One region of the Gordonia sp. CPCC 205515 genome, then DNA from elsewhere that is predicted to be linked to it. Evidence: predicted binding sites of a transcription regulator. Region 1 holds the regulator's gene; the other holds the start of a gene.
What was found. Region 1 encodes LexA, which represses DNA repair genes until DNA is damaged. Its sites were predicted from a motif close to CGAACANNTGTTCG; they were not measured.
Positions count from the first base shown of each region.

Region 1 (6,354 bases):
CGCATCGGCGGCCATGTAGGTGTGCGCGATGCCGGTGGGGCAGGCGGTGATCGCGACGACCGACGGACGCTTGCCACCCGCGGTCGCCCCGGTGGTCGAGGCCGCCGCACCTGCCGCGGCCGGGGCGGCGACCGCGGTGGCCGCCGCTGCGGTGGTCGTGGCGGTGGAGCTCGTGGCCGGTGCCGGGTTGATGGCCTCCTCCACGAGTTCGACGATGCGCTCGTCGCTGTCCGCGGCACGCAGCTCGGCGACGAAGTCCGGCCGGACGAGGGCGCGGGCGAGGGCACTGAGCAGCTTCATGTGTTCGCTCGCGCCGCCTGCGGGGGCGGCGATGAGGAACACGATGTCGGCCGGTCCGTCGGGGGCGCCGAAGTCGACCTTGTTCGACAGGCGGGCCATCGCGAGGCTGGCGTCACCCACGGACTCGGCGCGGGCGTGCGGGATGGCGATGCCGCCGGGCAGTCCGGTGGCGGATTTGGCCTCGCGAGCGAGGGCCGCGCGGGTGAGCTCGGCCGGGTCGCTGGTGCGGCCGGCTGCCGCGAGCGCATCGGCGAGATACCCGATCACGGCCGCTGGGTCGTTGCCCGCGTCGACGTCGAGACTCACCGTCTGCGGCGAGATGATCTGTGTGGTCATCGGTTTTCCTTTTCCGTGGGGGAGAAGTCGGTGGGGTTGTCGGGGTGCTGCGGTGTCATCGGACCGGGGCGGCTCCTGAGAGATCGGTGATCCGCACGCCGTCGAGATCGAGTTGGTCGGGGGAGGGAGGTTGCGTGCCGGCCAGCGCTGTTGCGGCCGAGCCGTAGGCCACCGCGGTACGCAGGCGATCGGGTTCGGCGTCGCCACGGGTCTCGGCGATCAGGTAGCCGGCCAGCGAGGAGTCGCCGGCGCCGACGGTGCTGCGCGGCACGATCGGCGGGGGCGTGGCGAACCAGGTGCCGGCATCGGTGATGAGCATTGCGCCGGCCGCGCCGAGGGTGGCCAGGATCGCGGCGCCGGTGCGCTCGACCAGCGTGCGGGCCGTGTCGACCAGCGGTTCGTAGTCGCCCCGGCTCGTCGCGGAGACGAGGACATCCGGATCGGTGCCGGTCGCGGCGGCGAGTTCCTCGTCGTTGGGCTTGAGGAGATCGACCCGGCCGGTCACCGTGGCCGCGAGCGGAGAACCTGATGTGTCGACCGCGATCCGGCACTCCAGTCCGGCGAGCTCGTCGATGACGGTGCGATACCAGGAATCGGGCAGTCCCGGTGGGAGCGAACCGCACAGCGCGACCCAGGCGGCGCCCTGCGCGTGCTCGACGACGAGGTCGGTCAGACGTCGGGCCGCGGCGGCGTCGAGGGCGACACCGGGCGCGTTCAATTTGGTGGTCGTACCGTCGGGGTCGGCGATGGTGATGTTGGAGCGGACCTCCCCGTCGGTCGGCATCGCCACATACGGCAGGGCGACGTCGTCGAGGGCGGCCAGCAGCGGATCACCGACCCGCGCGGGCAGAATCGCGCGGGTGGCCAGGCCCGCCTGCGCGACCACGCGGGCCACGTTGACGCCTTTGCCGCCGGGCTCGGCGCGCACCGCGACGGCGCGCTGCACCTCGCCGTGGTGCAGCGGGGAGGCGAGTTCCAGCGTGCGGTCCAGGCTGGGGTTGGCGGTGACGGTCAGGATCATCGGGCTGCTCTCGGTCATGCGATCACCATTTCGATGCCGCGGGCGGACAGGGCGGCCGAGGTGGCGGGGTCGATCCCGGAATCGGTGATCAGTACGTCCACATCGGCCAGATCGGCAAACGAGGACAGATCCTCGCGCTCCAATTTTGATGAATCAGCAAGTACCACAACACGATTGGCGACCTTGACGATCATCGACTTGATCGCGGCCTCGTCCGGGTCGGGGGTGGAGAGTCCATGCGCTTCGCTGATGCCGTTCGCGCCGACGAAGGCCGTCGACACCCGCAGACGGGCGAGTGCGCTGGTCGTCTCCGAACCCACGCTCGCCTGGGTCAGTCCGCGTACGCGGCCGCCCAGGATGTGCAGATCGGCGGCGCCGTCGCCCGCGAGTGCGGCGGCGATCGGGATGCTGTGGGTGATCAGGGTGAGCCGACGGTCACGCGGAAGGGTGAGTGCGGCCTGGTAGGTGGTGGTCCCGGCGTCGAAGAACACCGATCCGCCGTCGGGCGGCAGAAAGCGTGTCGCGGCCCGGCCGATCGCCGCCTTCTCCTCGGTGTGGCTGCTCTGCCGCTCGTCGATGCCCTGTTCACCGAGGATCTCGGTGGTGCCGGAGCGGACGGCGCCGCCGTGGACGCGCTGGAGGTGGCCGGCCCGCTCCAGGCTGGCCAGATCACGGCGCACGGTCTCGCTGGTGACGTCGAAACGAGAGGCCAGTGCCGCCACCGACGCGCGACCGTGGGTCCGAACCTGCTCGGCGATGGCTTGTTGTCGTTCTTCGGCGTACACGTGGCCTCCTCTCTGTTGGTTTATGTGGTTTTTGATGTTGCTATGTCTTTGTTTACGCCTGTTTGTGTGGAGAAGTCAAGGATTTCCTGTAACTTGATTCACAGAAGATGCTTTTCGACACCACATGGCACACCGGGATGCGCGGGCGGTTCACCGACGCGAAGGGATGTCCGTGTGGTCGTATTGACAGGTGGCCGCAACCGGCCGACCAACGAATGTGAGAAAGGGTGCTGCGGTGGGTCAGACACAGGTACTGAACGGAACTCCGGTGGTCAGCGGAAAGGCCTACGGTCCCGCGGTCTGGCCGGGTGAACGGCCCGTCTACGACCCCGAAGCGATGGCGTCGACGATCGCCGAGGAGGAGCGCGAGGTCGAGTCGAGACGCTTCACCGACGCTGCCGCGGCCGTCGCCGGCCGGCTGCGCGATCGGGCGTCACACGCCTCCGGCGCTGCCGCCGAGGTGCTCACCGCCACCGCCGGACTCGCGGAGGACCGCGGCTGGGTGGGGGCGACCACCGCGCTGATCAAGAAGGGCACGCCGGCGCCGGCGGCGGCCATCGCGTCGACGGAACAGTTCGTCGAGATGTTCACCAAGGTGGGCGGCCTGATGGCCGAGCGGGTCACCGACCTCAAGGACGTGCGCGATCGGATCGTCGCCGAGTTGCTGGGCGTTCCCGAACCAGGAGTACCCGAACCCGACGTCGCATCGGTGCTGCTGGCCGACGACCTCGCGCCCGCGGACACTGCGGGACTGGACCCGGCCTTGATCATCGCGCTGGTGACCCGGCTCGGCGGACCCACCAGCCATACCGCCATCATCGCCCGCCAGTTGGGTATCCCGTGTGTGGTCGCGGTATCCGGCCTCACCGATGTCCCGGTCGGCGCTCCGGTGCTGGTCGATGGCACGGCCGGCACCATCGAGGTGTCCCCGGACGAGGCGACCGCGGTCGCCGCAGTCGAACAGAGCCGTAAAGAGGCCGAGGCGGTCAAGTCGTGGACGGGACCCGGTCGAACCTCCGACGGTCATGAGGTGCTGGTGGTGGCCAACGTCGCCGACGGGGCGTCGGCCCGCACGGCGACGTCGTTCCCGGTGGAAGGTGTTGGCCTGTTCCGCACCGAGTTGGCGTTCCTCGATCGGCCGGACGAACCGTCGGTGGAGGAGCAGACGGCGCTCTACAAAGAGGTTCTCGACGCGTTCGACGGCCAGAAGGTGGTCATCCGGACCCTGGACGCCGGCTCGGACAAGCCGCTGAAGTTCGTCACGAAGCTCGACGAGCCGAATCCGTCACTCGGCGTGCGCGGCAACCGTATTGCCACCGACAACCCGCAGATCCGCGAACATCAGCTCGACGCCATCGCCGCCGCAGGCAAGGCCAGCGGCAACACGCCGTGGGTGATGGCACCGATGATCGCGACGCCGGCCGAAGCCGCCGAGTTCGCGGCGCAGGTCCGGGAGCGCGGCATGATCGCCGGCGTGATGGTCGAGGTCCCGGCCGCGGCCATCTTGGCCCCCGCGATCCTGGCCGAGGTCGACTTCGTCTCGATCGGCACCAACGATCTGACGCAGTACACGATGGCCGCCGACCGCATGTCGCCGGAGCTTGCCGGGCTCACCGACCCGTGGCAACCCGCGGCGCTGCACCTCATCCACAGTGTGGGGCAGGCGGGCGTCGCGGCAGGCAAATCGGTCGGTGTGTGCGGTGAGGCAGCTGCCGATCCGCTCCTCGCGTGCGTGTTGGTGGGCCTCGGCGTGAACTCGCTCTCGGCCGCGCCGGCCGCGTCCGCGGCCGTTGGTGCACGGCTGTCGGGCGTCACTCTCGACCAGTGCCGAAAAGCCGCCGAGGCCGTGCTGGCCACCACCGATCCGGTGGCCGCACGGGCCGCCGCCACCGCCGCGCTGGCGGACTGACCCCGGGGCCGGGAATGATGCGGCGGGTGCCGGGCCGGTGGCTCAGACCCGCCGCATCACCGTGACGACCTTGCCCAGGATCGCCGCGTCGTCGCCGGGGATCGGCTCGAACAGGGCGTTGTGTGGCATCAGCCAGATGTGCCCGTTCTTGCGCTTGAACGTCTTGACGGTGGCCTCGCCATCGATCATCGCGGCGACGATGTCGCCGTTGTCGGCGACGCTCTGCTGACGCACCACCACCCAATCCCCGTCGCAGATCGCCGCGTCGATCATCGACTCGCCGACCACCTTCAACAGGAACAGCGATCCCTCGCCGACCAATTCGCGGGGCAGCGGAAAGACGTCCTCCACTGCTTCTTCGGCGAGGATCGGGCCGCCTGCCGCAATCCGTCCGAGCACCGGCACGAACGCCGGGGTCGGCAAGGGCGTGCCGTCGGCCGCAGCGCTGCCACCCGGCGGGTTGTTGTGCTCGCCGTCGGAGATGTTCACCGCGCGCGGCCGATTGTGGTCGCGCTTGAGGAGACCTTTGCGCTCGAGTGTGCGCAGTTGATGGGCCACCGACGACGTCGAGGTGAGCCCCACCGCGTCGCCGATCTCGCGGATGCTCGGCGGGTACCCGCGCTCACGCACGGATTGCCGGATGTAGTCGAGCACTCCGCGCTGGCGCGGGGTCAGGGATGCCTCGGCGGTCTCCGGGTCCTGGGCGCCGGCCGCCGGGCCGGTGGTGGCCTGGCCGGTATGCCGGGCGTCGTGCCCGCCGGACTTGTTGCTCATCGGTGAGTCCTTCCTCTCGGTCGGGAACTGGTTCGGGTTGCGAAACGGCTGGTCGTTCGAGTGGTACAGCGCCGACAGTAGCCGAAGTCACCGACATGTTCAAACATGTGTTCGAGGTGTTTTGCGGTTTGTCGCGACTTTGTCGGAGGGGCGTGCTAAAACTCGAACATACGTTTTATCGATCACGTGTTCGACGTTCACGTGTTCGAACCGACACCCTCCGGAGGACACCATGAGCACCGCCACCATCACCCGCACCGCAGCCCCGACCAGCTCCGCAGCTCTTACCGGTACCGCCGCCCCGAAGGGTCGCGTGCGCGCCACCAGGGTCGGTGATCGCCCGGTGCGGGGAGTCGAACCCGCGTTCGGTCGTCCGGCAGACGGACGGCCGCTCGGCCCGCTGCCCGCGACGCCGCGGGTGCGGGGCAGCCGGTGCGCGGCCCCGGCGTCGAGTCTGCGCGCGTCACAGCAGGCGGGTGCGGTGGCAGAGCCCCGCCCGACCGTCGCCCGCCGGGTCTACGCCCGCCGCCGCGCCGCAGCCGTGGCCGTGCTGGTCGGCGTGGCGCTCGCCGGGCTGGTGTGGGTGGTCGCGATCGTCGGTTCCGGCTACGCCGCGTCGGTCGCGCCCGCACCCATCGGCACCGAGGTGGTGCACGTGCGGTCGGGCGATTCGCTGACGTCGATTGCCGAGCGGATCGCCCCCGACGTGCCGCGGCAGGCCGTCATCGACGAGATCGTGGCCCGCAACGACCTGTCCGGCGCCGGACTGCATGTGGGGCAGGCGCTGGTCGCGCCCGCGTACCGGTGACGCGTGGGCGGTATTCTCGGGGGCATGCGCTGCCCGTTTTGTAAGAACGAGGACACCAAGGTCATCGATTCACGCGTCGCCGATGAAGGCCAGGCGATCCGTCGCCGCCGGTCGTGTGCACAGTGCGGGCGCCGGTTCTCCACCGTCGAGAGCGCCGTCCTGTCGGTGGTGAAGCGCAATGGTGTCACCGAGCCGTTCAGCCGCGAGAAGGTGATGCGCGGCGTGCGTCGCGCCTGCCAGGGCCGTGCCGTCGAAGAGGACGCGCTGGCCAAACTCGCACAACAGGTGGAGGACACCGTCCGGCAGTCCGGGTCCGCGGAAATCCCCAGCAACGAGGTCGGGCTGGCGATCTTGCGTCCCCTGCGCGACCTCGACGAGGTCGCCTACCTCAGGTTCGCATCGGTCTACCGCTCGTTCGACT
Region 1 is NZ_JBCLVJ010000021.1:60,744-67,097, forward strand. It holds gene AAFP30_RS26410 (PTS fructose transporter subunit IIABC) at 1-636, opposite strand, end outside; gene AAFP30_RS26415 (1-phosphofructokinase family hexose kinase) at 692-1,657, opposite strand; gene AAFP30_RS26420 (DeoR/GlpR family DNA-binding transcription regulator) at 1,672-2,442, opposite strand; gene AAFP30_RS26425 (phosphoenolpyruvate--protein phosphotransferase) at 2,678-4,351, shown strand; gene lexA (transcriptional repressor LexA) at 4,394-5,125, opposite strand; gene AAFP30_RS26435 (LysM peptidoglycan-binding domain-containing protein) at 5,358-5,933, shown strand; gene nrdR (transcriptional regulator NrdR) at 5,958-6,354, shown strand, end outside.

Region 2 (6,354 bases), on a different contig from region 1:
GCAGTTTCTATCAGGAGTTCGCGGACAAGCAGGCGTGTTTCGTCGAACTGTTGCGGACCACCAACGAATCCCTGGTGTCCGCGATCGTCGCCGGCGTCGACCCCGACGCCGAATGGAAAGTGCAGATTTGGCAGGCGGTGCATTCGTATGTGGAGGTGTGTGAGAAGCATCCGGAAGTGACCTGGAGCTGGATTCGGGAACTGCCGGCGCTCGGCGACGACGCCCGCGAGATCCAAGTCGAGGCGATGGAGTCGTTGATCGCGGTACTGGTGCCGCTGACGGCGACGCCCCGCATGCACGCGGCCGGCATCGCGCCGATGTCGCATGCCACCGCGGTGATGATCTGGGGCGGCATCCGCGAACTCGCCGCATCCGCGGTGGAACACGATCAGCCGCTGTCGTCCATCGTCGAACCTGCCGTGGCCGCGTGTATTGCGTTGGTGGGAGCCAATATCAATTGACCTGTCATCTTGCAGGACATCGGTGACACTTACGCATCAGGACACCGGTGACAGAGTGGGTGGTCTTGGTGGTGACACTTCATCACCAATGAGTCGGTGTCCGTGTTGGCGCGACCCCCGACAGGCACCTGACAGCATCTAGTTCCTGATGCGCTCTCGTCAGGTCCCCGTCCGCAATCTGTGAAGTCGCAGCTGAGTACGAGAGGAGAGGTCGAGGAGTGAGTGGTCTAGTCGTGATATCTGGTTGCTCCGGTGGCGGTAAATCGACGCTCTTGCGCGAACTCGCGCGTCGCGGCTACCGCACCGTTGACGAACCCGGCCGGCGGGTTGTCGAACACGAGCTCGCTACCGGCGGCAACGCGTTACCTTGGGCCGACGCACCGGCCTTCGCCAACAATTGCGCCAACCTTGCCGCCGCTGACATTGCCGCCGCGTCACATACGCCGGGTCCGTCATGGACGTTCTTCGATCGCGGCCTGGTAGACGCTGCGATCGCAATCCGTCACTACACCGGCACGGATGCGACGATCAGCCTCGACGCCTTGCGCAGCTACCACCACCGCGTGTTCTTCACACCGCCGTGGGAGGCGATCTGGTCCACAGACGACGCTCGCAGACATTCACTCGCCGAAGCAACCGCAGAATACGAGCGCCTCACCTGCGGTTACAAAGAACTTGGCTACCAGATCACCGTCCTGCCGCGCACCAGCGTGAACGACTGGGTTGATCAGACCCTGCGCGAACTACACGCCCAGCGCACCCAGGCTTAGAGGTCCTCCTCCTGCGGGCGGCGCGTCCTTCACTGGTAAAGGCTGAAGGAAACTGTAAAGGTCGTTTTCCGCGGGTGGGGTGAGGCGGTGAGTCAATACGGCCGCATTCAACGCTCAGTTTGTGGCCACCAAGACCACGCCGTCACCGAAGTCCTGACACGCCAACTGTCACCAATGTCCTGATGCAGAACCTTCACCGATGTCCCGATGCATCACACCATGTCAATTGACGGTTCACCCCTTGCCTCGAACGTTTGTGCGAGGTAGGCTATCGAACATCAGTTCGAGACACTTGAGGGGGTGAGGCTCGATGACCAGCGGTGAGGGTGGTGCGGAGATCGTCGGGCTGTACCGCGAGCTCGACGAGTTGGTGGACCGCATTGTGGCTGCGGAGAGCACCTCGGCGTCGCACGACGAGGTGCTGGCGGTCGCCGAATCCCATGAACGCTCCGCACGGCGGTTGGCCTATGTCGGGTTGCGGCGGGTGATGGATTGCTCGGATCGCGGGGTCCCGGAACGTGAGGGATTTAGTCGGCTCACCGACTTCATGGTGTTGCATCTGCGGATCACCGATCCGGGTCGGCGCCGCAAGTTGATGGCAGCGTTGTTGTCGATGTACTCGTTGACCGGGGAACTCGTGGACCCGAAGCTGCCGAATCTTGCGGCGGCGTTCGCCGAGGGGGCGATCGGTCCCGAGCATGTGTTGACGGTGATCAAGATTCTCGACAAGATCCCGACTGGGGTGGAACCCGAGTTGCGGGACAAGGCCGAAGAGGTGATGGCCGGCTACGCCCGCGACCATGAGCCCAAAGAGCTGATCGTGCTGGGTGCCGAGTTGTTGGGGCACCTCGACCCCGATGGCACCCTCACCGACGACAAAGACCGGGCGCGGCGCCGCAGTCTCGAACTCTCGAAGCAGGACGCCCAGTTGATGAGCACCCTGGAAGGACATCTCGATCCGGTCACCCGGGCCCTGCTCGATGTGGTGTTCGCGGCGTGGGCGGCTCCCGGGATGAACATGCCCGGAGATCCGGACTCGCCGCAGGGCAGCCGCGATGACGTTGACATCGAGGTGTTGAAGAAGGCGGCCGAGCGGGACTACCGGACTCCGGCGCAACGTAATCATGATGCGTTGCACGCACTGTTGGATGCGGTCGTCAACGGCGGCGTCCTCGGTAAATCCCATCGGGGGTTGCCTCCGCATCTGATCATCTCCATCACCGACACCGCCCTGCGCGAACAGGCCGGGGTGGCCACCACCGCCAGTGGTGCGCTGCTGCCGATCTCGGATGTGATCGAGTTGGCCGCCGAGGCGCAGCAGCACTTGGCTGTTTTCTCCGGGCACAGTGCCGAGCCGCTGTATCTGGGTCAGGCCAACCGGTTTGCCAATCAAGCACAGCGGTTCATGTTGTTCGCCCGGGACGGGGCGGTGTGTACGTGTCCGAATTGCACGCAGCCGTTCACTCATCTCGAAGCTCATCATGCGGAGAAGGATTGGGCGCAGGGCGGGTTCACCGATGTCATCGACCTGGCAGGTGCGTGCGGCAAACACAATCGGATGGTCGGGGACAAGCCGGGTCAGTGGTCGACCCACATCATCAAAGACGGCCCCGATGCCGGGCGTCCCGCGTGGGTGCGTAACGGGCGTGACGGGCGGCGGGGGAAGCCGCGGGTCAACCGCAACGGGATCGTCGGTGCGGAGTTGGCCAGCCGGTTGCGGGAACGGGACCGGCCACCGGACAAGGAGAAGAACTCGCGGACAGTCGAATCCGCGCCCAGTACCGGACCGCCGGTGAAGCCCGAAGAGCGACGACGCGTGCCGCGGTTGATTGCGTCGGGATGGGCGGTCAACACCCTCGAGCTGTAACCGTCCCCGCTCCCTGAGGAGGTCCGGAGCGCTAGCGGAGGGCCGTCTCCTCCCGCTCCCTGAGGAGGTCCGGAGCGCTAGCGGAGGGCCGTCTCGAAGGGTCATGGAGGGTCTCTCACCAGGCCCTTCGTGGCTCGTCGCTAACGCTCCTCACACCTCAGGGAGCGGTCGTGGCTCTTCGCTAGCTGTAACACCCAGGGATCGGTCGTGGCTCGTCGCTAACGCTCCTCACACCTCAGGGGCCGGGGTGGGGGCGGTTGCTGCGGGCTTGGCCGGCAAGGCCACGCAGATGACGATCGCGACCACGGTGAAGCCGACCGCCCACCAGAACGCGACGTCGAAGGCATGCGCACGATCGGCGAGGCTGTGGGCGCCGGCGACGCTGGACTCGAGGATCACCGCCAGCAACGCGGTGCCGAACGCGCCGCCGACCTGCTGGGCGAGGCGGGTGATGATGCTCGCGTGCGGTATCTCGGCGCGGTCGAGGCCGATATAGGCGACCGCCATCACCGGGATCATCACCGCGCCCATCCCGAAGCCGCGGACCAGCAGGACCGCCATCAGCCACCATTGGCTCGTGTCGGCGTCGGCGAGCGCGAACGGGATGGTCGCGGCACCCATGATGACGAACCCGACGGTGGCCACCACGCGGGCGCCGATGGCATCGGTGTACTTGCCGGCCAGGGTTCGGCTCAGCAAGGCGCCAACGCCCTGCGGAATCAGTAGCAGCGCCGCCTTGAGTGCGTCGGTACCGTGCACGATCTGGAAAAACAACGGCAACAACAACATCGAACCGTACAGCGAAGCGCCGGAGAGGAACAGTACGGCCGACGACGAACCGACCGAACGGCGTGCCAGCAGGCTGACGTCGACGAGGGCGGTCGCCGGGCGCCGGGTCGCCCACACGACGAACGCCGCCAGCAGGGCGATGCCCAAGAGGATCGGCAGCCACGCGTCGGTCCGGGCGAAACCGCCGTCGCCGTGCACGTTCGAGAGTCCGTAGAGGATGCCGACGAGGCCGGGGGAGGCTAGGAGTAGGCCGACGGTGTCCAGTCGCGCCCGTCCGGTGGGCTCGTCGGCCGGGAGGAACTTCCACGCCAACGCGAAACCGATGACGCAGAACGGCACGTTCACCCAGAACAGCCATGGCCAGTCGCCCCAGTTGAGGATGATGCCGCCGACCACCGGACCCAGGATGGGGCCGAGGGCGGCGGGCAGACTGACCATGGCCATCAGGCGACCGAGATTGGCCGCACCGGGCACCTGCTGAATGGCCAGGGTGGCCATGAGTGGCATCAGGATTCCGCCACCGACGCCCTGGACGACGCGAAAAGCGATGAGGCTGGTCGCATTCCACGCGAGGCTGCACGCGATCGAGGCGACCATGAACAACACCAGACCCGATAGCCATAGGCGTTTACCGCCGAAGCGGGCCTGCGCCCAGCCGACGACGGGGATGGTGACGCCGAGCGCGAGCAGGTAACCGGTGCTGACCCACTGAATGGTCGAGACGCTCACGTTCAGATCGCGGGCGAGGGTGTCGAGGGCGATGCTGACGATCGTCGAGTCGAAGATGACCGCGATGCCGCCGACGATCAGCACCATCGCGGTGATGATCGCCGAGCGTGGGATCGGGGGAGCCGCCGGAGCGCTGCTCGTCGGAGTCATGGAAATCCCTCTCACGCAAGAAACACTTGTGTATCTAAACGCAGAGTACGCCGCCGCGATAAGATACACAAATGATTCTTGAGGCGGATCGGCCGCGACGCCGGCGAGGCCAGGAACTCGAGGACGCCATCCTCGATGCGGCCTGGGCGCAGCTCGCCGAAAACGGCTACGCGGGGTTCACCATCGAGGCCGTCGCCGAACGCGCCGAGACCTCCCGGCCGGTGATCTACCGACGGTTCACAGACCGAGCCGACCTGGCCGGCGCCGCCATCAAACACGCAATGAACCGGGTGCCCAGAGATGACCCGCCCGACACCGGGTCGCTGCGCGGTGATCTCCTCGCCTACCTCGCGCGGGCCAATGATCATCGTGGTGAGATCGGGTCGTTGCTGGTGGCCGTCATCAGTGCGTACCACGCCGAGACCGGTCGCTCGTTCGCCGAATTGCGGGAGGAAGCATTCGGCGAGCGGGCCGGACGATCGATGGACATGCTCTTCGATCGTGCTGTGGCGCGCGGCGAGGCCGATCCGGCGCGGCTCACGCCCAGGGTCCGGGCGGTGGCCTTCGACCTCTTCCGGCACGACCTGATGATGACCATGGCGCCGCTGACCGAGGAGGCGATGGCTGCGATCGTCGACGAAGTGGTCCTTCCGTTGGTCACTCCGCGTGCTACAACCGACTGAGTGAGCGGGCAGCACAGATCGACGACCGGTGAGGAGACCGTCATGTCGCAGGATTCGGTAGATACCGATTCGAAAGCCATCGAGGTCGAGGTCGACGCGCCGCTGGGGGTGATCACCCTCGCCGAGGCCAAGCGGCGCAATCCGTTGTCGGCGACCACGATGGGCGCGATCACCTCGACCTTGCAGCGGTTCGACGCGGACCCCGCGGTGCGGGTGATCGTGATCCGCGCGCTCGGGCCGGCGTTCTCGGCCGGTCACGATCTGACCGAACTCGTCGACCGCACCCTCGACGACGAACGCGCGATCTTCGCCGCGTGCACCGAGATGATGGCCGCCGTACACGCCGTGCGGCAACCGGTGATCGCCGAGGTCGCGGGCATCGCTTTCGCAGCCGGATGTCAGCTGGTCGCGACCTGCGATCTGGCGGTGGCCGGAGAATCGGCCAGGTTCAGCACGCCGGGAGTGAAGATCGGACTGTTCTGCTCGACGCCGATGGTCGCGTTGACTCGCGCCATCGGACGCAAGCGGGCGATGAAGATGCTACTCACCGGTGATGTGATCGACGCCGCGACCGCCGCCGACTGGGGTCTGGTGAACGACGTCGTACCTGATGCCGAATTATCTTCTGCGGTGACTGATCTCGCGACCAGGATCGCGTCGTCGAGTGCCTCGACGCTGGCCATCGGCAAGTCTGCCTTCTATCGGCAGATCGATCAGAGTGAGCCCGACGCATACGCGATCATGGGCGAGACCATGGCCACCAACGCCATGACCTGCGATGCCCAGGAAGGCATTTCGGCCTTCCTGGGCAAACGGCAGCCGGTGTGGACCGACTCGTAGCTACTGCGTGTGTGCCGCGAAACGGGCCAGATGTGCGTCCGCTGAACCGAATTCGTATTCGATGA
Region 2 is NZ_JBCLVJ010000002.1:332,225-338,578, forward strand. It holds gene AAFP30_RS01810 (TetR/AcrR family transcriptional regulator) at 1-461, shown strand, start outside; gene AAFP30_RS01815 (AAA family ATPase) at 695-1,231, shown strand; gene AAFP30_RS01820 (DUF222 domain-containing protein) at 1,542-3,098, shown strand; gene AAFP30_RS01825 (MDR family MFS transporter) at 3,327-4,766, opposite strand; gene AAFP30_RS01830 (TetR/AcrR family transcriptional regulator) at 4,838-5,449, shown strand; gene AAFP30_RS01835 (enoyl-CoA hydratase) at 5,492-6,289, shown strand; gene AAFP30_RS01840 (acyl-CoA dehydrogenase family protein) at 6,290-6,354, opposite strand, start outside.
Region 2: AAFP30_RS01820 (DUF222 domain-containing protein) is a predicted target of LexA. The motif match lies at 1,504-1,517, and genes of this name have one in related genera.